3 regions of the Chryseobacterium sp. FW101-FHT12H09 genome follow, and region 3 is predicted to be linked to each of the others. Evidence: riboswitches for the same ligand, from Rfam matches in the RefSeq annotation. Region 3 holds a riboswitch; each other region holds the start of a gene.
The links. A riboswitch is a leader RNA that binds a small molecule or an ion and turns the genes downstream of it on or off. The one in region 3 is predicted to bind S-adenosylmethionine.
Positions count from the first base shown of each region.

Region 1: it holds a riboswitch for S-adenosylmethionine, as region 3 does, so the genes downstream of both, AC3WRL_RS10030 (alpha/beta fold hydrolase) here and AC3WRL_RS06140 (TonB-dependent receptor plug domain-containing protein) in region 3, are expected to answer to the same signal.
Region 2: it holds a riboswitch for S-adenosylmethionine, as region 3 does, so the genes downstream of both, AC3WRL_RS09305 (SusC/RagA family TonB-linked outer membrane protein) here and AC3WRL_RS06140 (TonB-dependent receptor plug domain-containing protein) in region 3, are expected to answer to the same signal.

Region 1 is NZ_JBYTCP010000002.1:925,622-930,412, reverse strand. It holds gene AC3WRL_RS10035 (ACT domain-containing protein) at 52-1,590, opposite strand; gene AC3WRL_RS10030 (alpha/beta fold hydrolase) at 1,618-2,592, opposite strand; SAM riboswitch class I at 2,657-2,766, opposite strand; gene AC3WRL_RS10025 (MGH1-like glycoside hydrolase domain-containing protein) at 2,952-4,791, shown strand, end outside.
Region 2 is NZ_JBYTCP010000002.1:776,971-781,761, forward strand. It holds gene pckA (phosphoenolpyruvate carboxykinase (ATP)) at 26-1,642, shown strand; gene AC3WRL_RS09300 (type II 3-dehydroquinate dehydratase) at 1,719-2,123, opposite strand; SAM riboswitch class I at 2,367-2,463, shown strand; gene AC3WRL_RS09305 (SusC/RagA family TonB-linked outer membrane protein) at 2,547-4,791, shown strand, end outside.
Region 3 is NZ_JBYTCP010000002.1:101,282-106,072, forward strand. It holds gene AC3WRL_RS06140 (TonB-dependent receptor plug domain-containing protein) at 1-2,243, opposite strand, end outside; SAM-I-IV-variant riboswitch at 2,550-2,649, opposite strand; gene AC3WRL_RS06145 (TonB-dependent receptor domain-containing protein) at 2,850-4,791, shown strand, end outside.

The sequences.
Region 1 (4,791 bases), 820 kb from region 3:
TTTCCGGGTAGTTATTGATACATTGTTATACTGCTACATTCGTACATTAATTTATTTAGTTTCGCTTACTCTTAAAATATCTCCGAAAACCCCTCTTGCAGTTACTTGCGCTCCTGCTCCTGCACCCATAATCACAATCGGATTCTCACCATAACTTTCCGTGTAGATCTCAAAAATGGAATCTGAACCTTTTAGCTGGCCTAAAGCCGAGGTAGCAGGAACAGAAATCAATTTCACATCAAGCTGCCCCTTTTCCTTTTGTAAATCACCATGTAAATCACCTACGTAACGTAATACATGATCCGAAGCCTGACCATCTTTGATATTCTGATATTCAGTATCCAATTCTTCCAGTCTGGAGATGAATTCGTTTTTCCCGATCGAAAGAAGGTCTTCAGGGATTAGGTTCTGAATATTTATATCACTGAATTCATTAATAAGATCAAGTTCTCTGGCTAAAATCAAAAGTTTTCTTGCTACATCATTTCCAGAAAGATCTTCACGAGGATCTGGTTCAGTAAAACCTTTTTCCATTGCCTCCCCTATAACTGTTGAAAACTTATCATTTCTAATAGAGAAATTATTGAAAATATAACTTAAAGAACCGGAGAATACCCCTTTTATTCTTGTAATATTTTCTCCTGAAAGGTGTAATAATTTTATCGTATCAATCAAAGGTAAACCAGCTCCTACATTAGTTTCATAAAGATAACGTCTGTTGTTTTTATTCAACGTATATCTTAGTTTACGATATTCTTCAATAGGTAGTGTATTGAATATTTTATTCGAAGAAACTAGATCAAATCCATTTTCTGCCAAGGCATGATAGTTTTTAACAAAGTCCTTACTTGCCGTATTATCAACTACTATTAAATTTTCCAATTGATTTTCTCTTGAAAAATTAATTAGCTCATCAACATTTGAAGGGCTTTCCGCTATTAAAACCTCATCATTCCAGTTACTGTCGAAACCTTTTTTATTGAATGCTATTTTCCTTGAGTTCGCAACTGCTACTACTTTAAGGTCAATTTTTTTTCGTCTTTTGATTTCTTCTGAAGATTGTAAAACCTGATCAATTAGAGTTTTTCCAACATTTCCATGTCCTATTATTGCCAGATGAACTGTTTTAGGTTTTTTTGATATTTCAGATTCGATGATATTTTTAGTTTTTTCGTCTTGTGAAGAGGTTACTACGATATTTACTCTTTTTTCGCTTGCTATTTGATTGAGAAGTAATGGGAATACATTATTTCTAGCCAACTCTGCAAGTACTTTATTAAGGTCCTCAGCTACAAAACCTAAGACAGAAACATTGTTAATACTGTAGATCTGAGAAACTTTCCCGGATTTTCTTTCTGATTCAAATTCATCAATCAGACAATTTACAGCCTTTTCAGAATCATCTTCGTGAACCAGAATTGATAATCCGTTTTCAATAGCCTGTTGTGAAATTACTCCAACACTAATCCGTGCTAAAGTAAGTGCTTTAAAAATTCTTCCATCAATACCGATTTCTCCCAGGAAATCTTCACCCTCAAATTTGATAATTGATCTATTTTTTAAAAATTTTATTTCGTTAGCATTTTTCATCTGTTCATTCTTTATTGTTTAGTGTTGCTACAGGAAATTTTGTGTTCGCTTAATTTCAGTCTGTAACAAGATGTTTTTAATGATATTATTTAATTGTTTATATTCCATTAGGAAGGCATCGTGCCCATGTATTGAGGTGATCTCGTGATAAGAAACATTCTCTTTTTTGCCTGTCAGTTTTTCAAAACACATCCGGATTTCTGAAGCAGGAAAGAATAGATCTGTATCAACGGAGATCAAGTGCATTCGTGCCTGAATTTTCTCCAACCTATTTTCTTCAGCGTTGATGTTCATAAGTAAATGATTCATTAGCTTGTAAGATTTCAAACTAAATCTTTCATTAAGAGCCTTTCCATGATAAACAAGCCAATCTTCTGATTCAAGCTTTTGTTTTTCTGTATTGTATTTATTTTGAAATCTGTCGTTTAAAGATTGTGGAGTCCTGTAACACAACATCGCATGAATTCTGGCTTTTTGTAATGGTTCATCATTTCCGTTCAATAAAAACTTCTGAACCAAACACTGAGCATGAAGCCAATCGTGTGTTTTAAAATCACAGGCAATAGGAATGAATATTTCAGCCAGTTGTGGATTTTTCACCAACATTTCCCAGCCTATTCCCCCTCCAAGAGAGCCTCCAATGATGGCGTACAAATTTTTAATATTTAAAAACTCAAGACCCTTTAAAAATATATTTGCAATATCTGAAGGTGTAAAGTCCTCATACTCATCAATTAAAAAATGATCATAACCGTTTCCTGGAATATTAAAACACAGAACGGTATAAGAATTAATATCAATAACTTCTCCTTCTCCCACTAACTGCTTCCACCAACCATTTTTCCCTGAAACATTTGAGTTTCCTGTTAAAGCGTGGTTAATTAAAATAATGGGTGCAGTAAACAATTCTTTCCCGAAGAGCTGATAACTCAACGGGATATGGTATTCCTTTCCGGAATAGGTTTGATACGAAAGATTAATATGTTTTAGTTCTGTTTTCAATTCTATTATATATTACTTATAACACAATTGAAAATGCCACGAGAAATGGCTGAAGAACTTCAGTAAGTTATCTGTCCAAAATAAATATTTGGTAGAACGTAGCACCTTCTTCGCTTGCACAAAGGGTTGCTAAGGTTTCATAGGGTCTAATCCCTCAACCTTTCTTGATAACATTTTCAATATTTGAATGATCGAGCTGCAAAGATAGTTCATTTTATTTTAAATTTTTACAAAAAAAATTTTTTTTCTCAAAAACCCTCTAATTATAAGAGTTACAAGGATATGTTAAGAATTATTCAGATAGAAAAAATTGGAATTATTTTTCAAAAAAATTAACTTCGTAGTGAAAATGATGATTTATGACCGCAGAAAAACAAAGATTACAAGATATCAACTGGAAAAGTTGGGGCCCTTATGTAAGCAATAGACAATGGGGTAATGTTCGTGAAGATTATAGCCCTAATGGCAATGCCTGGAACTTTACAAACCACGACAAAGCTGAAAGTTATTCTTATCGATGGGGGGAAGAAGGAATTGCAGGAATATCCGACACCAAACAGCTTTTTTGCTTTGCTCTTTCGTTCTGGAACAAGAAAGATAAAATGGTAAAAGAACGTTTTTTTGGATTGAGCAACCCTCAGGGAAATCATGGGGAAGATATCAAAGAAATCTTTTACTACCTGGACAACACTCCTACACATAGCTATATGAAGATGGTATACAAGTATCCCATCAATGAATTTCCTTATGACCATCTGGTTTCTGAAAATGGAAGACGCAGCAAAAAAGAGGCTGAATATGAAATTATTGATACAGGAATTTTTGATAATAATGAATATTTTGACATTTTTATTGAATATTGCAAGGCAGAAACCAATGACATTCTGGTACGGGTTTCTATCCATAACAGAAGCCAACAGGATGCACCTATAGTCGTAGCTCCAACCGCATGGTTCAGAAATAACTGGAAATGGGGTTACAATACTTATAAAGGCATGTTGAATGCTTCAAATGAAGGCTGTATTGATATCAATCACGACAGTGTTTCTATTAAAAAGTTTTATTCAAGAAATACAAATGCAAGAAGTGCCTTTTGTGATAATGAAACAAATACACGGAAATTATATGGAGTCCCATTTATTGAAAACACCTATTTCAAAGATGGAATAAATGATTATATCATTCATAAAAGTAATAGTATCAATCCTGAAAAAAGAGGATCAAAAGCTTCTTTTATCATCGATGAAATAATTGGCGGTGGCCAGTCAAAAACTTTTGATTTCAGATTATCACCCGAAGATACGGATGAGCCTTTTTACCAGTTTGAAGAAATCTTCAATACCCGAATTGCCGAAGCAAATGAATTCTATAATGAAGTTCAGCACGATGTAACCAATGAGGATGAAAGAAATGTTCAAAGGCAGGCTTTCGCAGGATTACTTTGGAACAAACAGTTTTACCACTACAACGTTGGAAAATGGCTAAAAGGAGACCCCAATTTTGATGCACCACGGGATTTCTATAACTACGTAAGAAATACAGAGTGGAATCATATGCATAATAAGGATATAATTTCCATGCCTGATAAATGGGAATACCCTTGGTATGCAACCTGGGATCTGGCCTTCCATTGCGTTCCTTATGCATTGATCGACGCACAATTTGCAAAAAACCAACTTCTTCTATTAACAAAGGAATGGTATATGCACCCCAACGGGCAGCTTCCTGCTTATGAATGGAACCTCAGTGATGTAAATCCACCTGTTCACGCATGGTCTTGTTTCAGGGTTTTTAAAATTGATGAAAAAACAAATGGCAAACCAGACTTGTTGTTCCTTGAAAAAGTTTTCCAGAAATTACTTCTGAATTTTACATGGTGGGTGAACCGTAAGGATAAAAATGGTAAGAATATTTTTGGTGGCGGTTTCTTGGGACTCGATAATATTGGTGCATTCGACCGAAATATGGAACTCAAAGATGGCGAACATCTGGAACAGGCAGACGGTACGAGCTGGATGGCAATGTATGCCTTGAATATGATGAGAATAGCTATGGAGCTGGCTCAATATTACCAGGTATATGAGGATATGGCCATTAAATTCTTTGAACATTATCTTTATATTGCAGAAGCTATGGAAAATATGGGTGATGGCAAGGAAGGATTATGGAATGAAGAGGATGGATTTTTCTATGATGTAC
Region 2 (4,791 bases), 680 kb from region 3:
AAAAGAAATAGAAAATATAAGTAAAATGAAACACGCTAAAATCATCCAGGATTTACAAAAATTAGGGATTAAAGGAGACTATGAAGTAATATATAATCCTTCTTATGAGGAATTATTTCAAGCAGAAGTTTCTCCCGAAAATCAGGGTTTTGAAAGAGCTGAACTTACGGAATCTGGTGCAGTATCAGTAAAAACGGGAATTTTTACAGGCCGTTCTCCTAAAGACAGATATATTGTTCAGGATGATGTTACAAGAGACACAATTTTCTGGGATGGTAAAGTGAATTTACCTACAACAGCAGAAATCTTTCAGTCTTGTAAAGAATTAGTGCTAAACCAACTTTCTTCTTCTAAGAAAATTTATGTTGTAGATGCTTTTTGTGGAACAAATGCTGATACAAGACTTAAAGTAAGATTCATTGTAGAAGTTGCATGGCAGGCGCATTTCGTTACTAATATGTTCATCCGTCCATCTCATTTTGAGCTGGAAAACTTTGGAGAGCCGGATTTCACTGTAGTGAATGGGTCTAAAACAACTAATCCAAACTGGGAGGCTCAGGGATTAAATTCTGAGAACTTTGTAATGTTCAACCTTACTGAAAAACTTCAGATCATTGGTGGAACATGGTATGGAGGAGAAATGAAAAAAGGAATGTTTGCTATGATGAATTATTATCTTCCTTTGAAAGGTATGGCATCAATGCACTGTTCTGCAAATGTAGGTGAAGAAGGAGATGTTGCCTTATTCTTTGGTCTTTCCGGAACAGGAAAAACGACTTTATCTGCAGATCCTAAAAGATATCTGATTGGTGATGACGAACACGGTTGGGATAATAATGGAGTATTCAATTACGAAGGTGGTTGCTATGCTAAAGTAATTGATTTATCAGAAGAAAAAGAACCGGATATTTTCAGAGCGATTAAGAGAGATGCACTTTTAGAAAATGTTGTTGTTCATAATGGGGTTTCTGATTATACAGATGGTTCAATCACGGAAAATACAAGAGTTTCTTACCCGATTTATCATATCAACAAAATTGTTTTGCCTTCTAAGGCCGGACATGCAAAAAAGATAGTTTATCTTTCTGCTGATGCGTTCGGAGTATTACCTCCGGTTTCTATATTGGATGAAAACCAAGCTCAGTATCACTTCCTGTGTGGATACACTTCTAAATTAGCTGGAACTGAAAGAGGAATTACTTCTCCAGAACCATCGTTCTCACCTGCATTTGGTGAGGCATTCTTAACATTACACCCAACTATGTATTCTAAAACACTGATTGGTAAAATGAAAGAACACGGTGCAAAAGCTTATTTGGTAAATACAGGTTGGAATGGTACTGGTAAAAGAATTTCTTTAAAAGATACAAGAGCCATTATTGATGCGATCATTGATGGGTCTATCGAAAATGCTCCTAAGACGAGAATTCCAATTATGAATTTAGAGATTCCTACTTCTTTACCAAATGTTACGGAAGGTATTCTAGATCCTAGAAATACGTATAATGATGCAACTGAATGGGAAGAAAAAGCAAAAGATCTAGCTTCAAGATACATTAAAAACTTCGAACAGTATTGTAATACTGAAGAGGGGAAAAAGCTTATTGCTTCAGGTCCGCAATTACAGGAACAAACAATTTAAGACAAACCATCTTAATATAAAATTAAAGCCTCATCATTGATGAGGCTTTTTTATTTTTTTCTTTTGTGACCAAAAATTAGAAGCTCAACAGCGCTAATCTGTAACCTTGTAAGCCAAAGCCTGATAATACCGCATCAGTATATGCAGCAGTCACAGACTTCTGACGAAACTCTTCTCTTTTATAAATGTTGCTGATATGGACTTCAATTTTAGGCTTTTGAATGTTTTTTAAACAATCAGCTATAGCATAAGAATAGTGGGTAAAAGCTCCCGGATTTATTACTAAAGCATCAAAATTATCTTCCTGAAGTCTGTTGATCAGTTCACCTTCAATGTTAGATTGATAATAGTTCAGCTCTTGAGTAGGAAATTCCGATCTTAATTTATCTAAATATTCCGCCATTGAAATTGTTCCGTAAATTTCCGGTTCTCTCGTTCCTAGCAAATTAAGATTTGGACCGTTTACAATTAAAATTTTCATACTATAAAATTAAAAAGTTTTTTTGATTAGCATTTATATTTCTGTCTTTTATTTCAATAAGGTGGATTACATTATTTTTAATGATATTTCTCATGTTTGAAAATTTAACATTTTTTCTAAAGCTCTATTGATAGGCAGTTTATGTAAAAATTTAGTTAATTTTTGAGAAATTTTAATAAAAAATTTAATAGTCTACTTGTTTTATAGACTAATTGTTTTTAGATTTGCACCCATATTTCGATCGGCTTATAAAGAAAGATGGAGGGAACTGACCCTGTGAAATCTTAACAACCTGCATAATGCAAGGTGTTACATTCAGCCTTTTAAGGGAAAATAAGCATTAGGTTAATCAAATTTATTGATGCCCTTTGCTGTATTTTCCGCAAAGGGTTATTTTTTAATATTTCATAAATAAAATTGATTATGGTTAGTAAAAATTTATTTAAGGCTAAAATTTGGATTCCACCAAGTGCTTTGTTTTTCTTAGGAATTATGAGTGTGAATGGTCAGGAAGCAAAGCCTAAAAAAGATACACTTCGGGAAAAAGATATTGATGAAGTTGTCGTAGTTGCTTACGGTAAAGCAAAAAAAACAAGTTATACAGGTTCTGTAGCAACAATCTCAAGTGAAAAGATTAATAACAGACCAGTTACTAATATTACCAAGGCACTGGAAGGGCAAGTGGCAGGACTGCAGGCAGTAAGTTCCTCCGGACAACCTGGAGCCACAGCAACGATACGTATCAGAGGGATCGGATCTATCAGTGCTTCAAGCAATCCTTTATTTGTTGTAGATGGAATTCCTTTTGATGGAAACATTAATTCTATCAGTCCAAACGATATTGAGTCTATCAGTGTTTTGAAAGATGCTACAGCGAGTTCTTTATATGGATCACGAGGGGCAAATGGTGTTATAATAGTAACAACAAAATCCGGAAAAAAAGGCGAGCCTCGAATCAACTTTAATATGAGCCAGGGTTTTTCCAGCAGAGCAGTAAAAGATTATGAGCAGGTAAATACAGATCAGTATTTTCAATTGTATTGGGAAGCTTTGAGGAATGGATATCAATCAACTCAGATATCTTCACAACAGGCAGCACAGATGGCTACAAACAATTTGGTGAACGAATTGGGAATTAATCCTTATGGACCAAATTATGCTCAGCCAGTAGGAACCGATGGAAAGCTTTTACCTGGAGCTAAGGCTTTATGGAATGATGACTGGCGGGATATTCTTCAGAGAGTAGCTTCAAGAAATCAAGTCGATCTTGATTTCAGCGGTGGAAATGAGAAAGGGAATTACTTTTTTTCATTAGGGTATTTGGATGATAAAGGAATTGCCATTGGTTCTGGTTTTAAAAAATACAGCACCAGATTAAAAATTAATAATGAAGTCAAAAAATGGTTAACTATTGGTGCTAATTTAAGTTATACCAATAGTCTTCAGGAAGCTCCACCTTCTTCAGATTCAAGAACAGATAATATCATTAATGCAGCAAGAGTAATTCCTTCTTTTTATCCATATTATGAAAGAAATCCGGATGGAAGTTACATACTGGATGCCAATGGAAACAATATCTATGACTTTGGAAAATACAGACCAACAAGTGCTTTGCAGAATCAAAATGCTGCGGCAACTTTACCTTTAGATAAAAACGAAAACAGAGAAGATAATTTTTCAGGAAAAGGATTTTTAGACTTTACTTTTTTACCAGAGTTAAAATTTAAATCAAGCTTCTCAGTTGACCTGGTCAATTATAATGGACATTATTATTCTAATCCATTGTTGGGCGAGGGGAGTGAAATAGGTGGTTCTGTAACGAAAACAAATTCGAGAACCCTATCTTATACAACCAGTAATATTTTGACCTATGATAAAAAATTCAACCAGCACCATTTCAATATTCTGGCAGGGCAGGAATTTTATCATTATGAATATCAAACAATATCTGGAAACAGAAGTCAGTTTTCTCTGCCTTATTATTATGAGCCGGATGCAGCTGCCCTGTTGGGAGGATTCAGTGGGAATAGTGATAAATTAGGTCTACTGAGTTTTTTAGGTAAAGCAGAATATGATTTTAAAAACACTTACTTTATTTCAGGGTCTGTAAGAGCGGATGGTTCTTCAAGATTTTCACCTGAAAATAGATGGGGAACTTTCTGGTCTGTGGGAGGTTCATGGAAAGCCTCAAATGAAAGTTTTATTAAGAATTTGAATTTCTTTAATCAGCTTACTCTTCGTGCAAGTTACGGAGGTCAGGGAAATGATAAATTAAGTACATATTATGCTTATCAGAGTTTATATGCATTTTACAATAATCTTGGTGAAGGAGGAACTGTAGCAAGCAGACTTCCAACTCCGAATTTAAAATGGGAGACAAATCTCAATTTAAATGTAGGATTAGAGTTTGCAATACTTAACAATAGAGTTAAAGGGAATGTAGAGTATTTCCAACGCCAGAGTAAGGATCTTTTATTTGACAGACCATTAGCTCCTTCTCTTGGTTTTACCGGGTATTCTGCCAATATTGGTGAATTGAAAAATACAGGGTTTGAATTCTCATTATTTACTACACCTGTTAAAACAGATGATTTCCAGTGGGACGTTGATCTTAATTTAACCACTCTGAAAAATAAAATCACAAAACTTCCAAAAGGATCTATTGTTA
Region 3 (4,791 bases):
ATTCCAGAACCTAATCTCGTGGTCTGTGAAATAGTAAGATCAAGCCCTTTTGTTTGTGAATCAACTGCATTAGCAAAGAAATTAGCAGCGCTAGCCCTGGCAAGATCAAAAGCATTTTGAAGAACAGCTTGGTCAGATCCCGGGGTAAAGGTGCCTTCCGGACGGGAAAATAAATCCGTCAATACTACCCTGTCTTTAATCTTAATATAATAAACATCCGCTGTTAGGGTAAGATTCAATTTTGGAACTTTCCATGTAACGCCTGTGCTATAAGATTGTGATGTTTCCTGTTTCAATTTTGGAATTCCCAAAGCCTGTGCCGCTTCAGAATTATTTCTAAAGGTTCCCACCTGTGTAGTCTGTCCCTGCTGAATCAACGTAGATGTTGAACTATAATAAATCTGAGCCAATGATGGTGCTCTAAACCCTGTAGATACAGCACCTCTCCAATTGAAATTATCAACCAATTTTACATTGGTCGCAAATTTATAATTGAATGTTGATCCAAAATCTGAATAATTCTCATATCGTAATGCTCCTTCTACCAACCACCAATCAGTTGGCTCCAGTTCAACATCCAAATATCCCGCAACACTATTTCTATTACCAGAAACTGCATTATCAGGGCTGAAACCCGGAAATACCTGTGAACCGGCAGGTCTGGTATTTCCAAAAAAATCGGTTACCAACTCATTTTTAGGAGTATTGACTGTGACTACATTTCCAAAAATATCATAAGAAGCATAAGAGTTTTCTTTACCCACATTCACTTTATAATTTTCGTAACGGTACTCTCCTCCTAAAGCTATGTTTAGCCCATGTAGTACGTCATATTTTTTTGAGAAATCAAGATTAAGTGTGTTCTGTAAAAACTCTAAACCTCCGGCATCAAAACTTCTTGGAGAGTTATTAACCAGGGAAGAATTAAAAGTATTTACTACTCCGAAATTGAATATGTTTTTACCAAAAGTATTGCTTAGGTCTACATTCCAGCCATTCAATTTTCCTTTAATTCCAGCTGCATAAGAATAGTCATTAATGGTTGCTTCAATCTGTGGTAAATATCCGTTAGGGGTAATAAAATTGATATTCCTTTCCGTATTTGGTAAACGGAAAAAACCACCCGCATTTCCTAACCTGTAGCTATAACCACCAAAAGAATAAACTTTCCAGTCATCATTAATAGGAACTTCTGAATTATAGTACACCTGTGCCGACTGCAGTTTCGATTGTCCAGCTCTGATACTGAAATCTTTTCGTTCCAATCCTCTGTAAGCAAGTTCATCATTAGTAACGTCTCCACCCAGTAATCCCTGTAATGTTGAAATACTATTTGCATTTGAAATTTGCGACTGTAAACTAGATGAAAAGTAATTTACTTTTGTTGCATATTGCTTGATCGCATTGATAATATGTTGGTTATTAAGTGTATTACCAATATTTTTATACAATCCATCAATGTCCACTCCATCTTGTGCTGCTCTATAGTTAATGGCATTATAGGCATTGTAAATATCACCATTTCTCACCCCTGCTCTTGAATAAGGATCCCGATATTGCGTTGATGTGGTAATATTAAAAAAACCTTGTTTCCCCAATTTAAAACCATAATTAAGATCTAAGGAAATGGTTTCTCCATCCAAGCCTCCCGAAAAATTATTGGTAACAGGTGAAGCATATCCACCCAAAAATAGTTGACCGGAAAAACCTAATCTCTTTTTAAGACCTAAATTGACAACTCCGGCAATCGCATCGGAACCATATTGTGCAGAAGCACCGTCTCTTAATACTTCGATTTTATCCAATGCAAAAGCAGGAATAGCATTAAGGTCTGTTCCTACAGAACCTCTTCCAGGTGTAAGGGTAACGTTAATCAGTGAAGATTGGTGTCTTCTTTTTCCATTAAGTAAGACTAAAACCTGATCCGGTCCTAACCCTCTTAGTTGTGCCGGATCGACAAAATCGGTTCCATCATTCACAGTATGTGATGTAGAAGAAAAAGAAGGGACTATATAGTTTAAGGCCTGACTGATATTGTTGACAGGGCTTTGTTTCAATATTTTTGAGATATTAATAACATCTACCGGAACGGGTGTATCTGTTAGTGATCTACCAGATCCTCTGGATCCAAGTAGAACCACCTCATCAATTTTTTTAGATTTCAAAGTATCCGATTGAGCATAATAAAATGTCGAAATAAGGGTGGCTGAAGTAATAATACTTCTGTGTTTAAAATTGCGCATGTGTTTTATTTTTAATTTTTTGTATTAATGATTATCTGCTTAAAACTTTTAAGCAATAGAAATTCCGTAACCCTGGGATACAAGGCTATTACGGAAACGATAAACGGATTTATTAGTTAATAGAAACTATAGAAAACTAAGAACAGCAACACATACACATCAAATAATGATATGCATATTGATGGGAATACTGAAGCTTCGCTTCAGTATCCGGTAGACAAAAAGTCAAATTCATTGTGGTGTCATTTCCCGTGTTCTTAAACATTGATTTATACTTTAAAACAAAAATTATAAGATGGGAAGAATAGAGTAAACATTTTTTCCGAAACTGAGTCGGCTTATCTATTTCAGCACCTTGCTTGTTTTGCAGGTTGCTATCCCATCTATGAGATTCTTGATAATTATGGGGCAAAGATATAACTATTTTGCAAATAAAAAAATAATTCACGGAAAAATTACATTAATCGCAAAATCAATCCAAGTCCTTAGAGTCTATAATTTAATGTATTCTTGGCACATTTAGGGAAATATCATATGATACAAGAAAAGATTCTTGTAACAAAATTTACTTTTACGCGTCTAACCAAGTAGTAGTAAAAAAACATTATGAAAAAAATTATACTCGTTTTATCTTTTCTAGGTATTACAGTTATACATGCACAGGAAAAGACCAATAATCAGGTAAAGGAAAAGCAAATTGAAGAGGTTGTAATGACCAAAACTAAAAAAGCCGTTGAACAGAAAGCAGACCGAACAATTTTCGATTTCTCTGAGCAACCTCAGCTTAATAACGGGAATGTATTAGAAGGAATCAAAAAACTTCCAGGGCTTGTTTCAACAGATATTGCAGGAATGATGTATCAGGGAAAAATACTTGATGTCTATCTTAATGGGCGTCCCTTGAATATTACGTCCAATGAACTTAATTCTTTTCTGGAAGGAATGCCAGCTAATTCGGTAGACAGGATTGAAGTCATTACACAACCTGGAGCTGAATTTCCAGCAACTTCAGGGGGTGCAATCATGAATATCATTACGAATAAAAATGCTAATAAATACCTAACAGCAACCTATTCAGGAAACTATTCTTTTAGCAATTATGGTAAATTCAGAAATAGAACCACTAATTCTTTAAATTTAAATGCCCGAAATAAATATTTCGGATGGCAATTGAATTTTGGTCAGAATTATCGTGAAAGTATGCTAAACTCGAATCAAAATGACTTATTACTAAGTAATACGGATAGGGTTGGTCGTGGCTATTTTGCAAAGTCAGGATTAACATTTGATTTAGGCCAGGACAGATTATTATTAAACTACGACATTTATCACAATAGAAATAGCAACTATACTGACAGCAATGGTTTTGCCGATCTACCATATATTCCAATCAAAGATAGCATAAGAGAGGGTAATTTTCATGCATTTGATGCTGCCTATACAAACAACTTAAGACAGGAAGCTGTTGTGACTTATCAGAAACGCTTTAGTGATAAATCTCAGAAACTAGATTTCCAATTCGGATATACTAAATCTACCAGTAAGTTTGATCAGAATAATGTCTTTAGGGATATCACTTATATTAATCCTGATGAGACTTTCCCGAGATTTTCAGATGGCATCTTACTAAACAACGAATCTGACATGAAAATAGCCAATTTCAAAATTGATTATTCCCAGCCAATTAAAATTCTTGATGGTGGAAAAGTAAGTTTTGGAGGATTATATGAAAAGCAAAACTTCGACACTCAAAGCAGAGGGTTGACCAATCTGGATTACCAAAGGCAAACAGCATCTACTTACTTAGAGTTTCAGGCAAAATTGAAAAAATTCGATTTTACGTTAGGATCGCGTGCTGAGAACTATGACATTTCCGGAATAACGAGAGTCATTGATAGCAAAGGGGCAGTTGTTCAGAAAGACTTACTTCCTTTTAACAAGTTCAAATTATTTCCTAATGCAAGCGTACAATACAGCCTGATGAATCAGGTTTCTCTTTCTGCTAACTATAACAAGAAGATCAGTTTGCCAAGTATTTCTGCGCTTAACCCAAACAACACAACATTCCAAGGGCCAAACACTCAGGTTACAGGTAACCCTAATCTACAGCCAACAATTTTTGATAACTATGAAGTAAAGCTTTCTGCTTTTGATTATGCATTTATTGGATATAGTGTAAGTTCAGCAAAGAATCAGGTGGCTCAGATTATCAGAAAAGATGGTAAGAATCTCTTCAACGAACAGGTGAATATCTCCAGTATGAGGATTCATAATTTCAATATAGGCCTTCCTGTACCATTTATGATTTTCAGTAAGCCTATGAGTGAGATCATGAAGTTTGATTTTAACCCTGATAAGATTAACTTTATGTATATCTACGCCGGATACCAAAAACATGAAATTGATAATTTAAACAATAGAGGATTTTGGATTTTCAATGTGATGACTCAGTTAATTTTACCTAAGCAAATAAAGCTGACGGCTAATTATAGTTATCTGACTCCAAAGGCAGGCTATTTCTACTTTACTGCAGAGAAACCATTCAGCA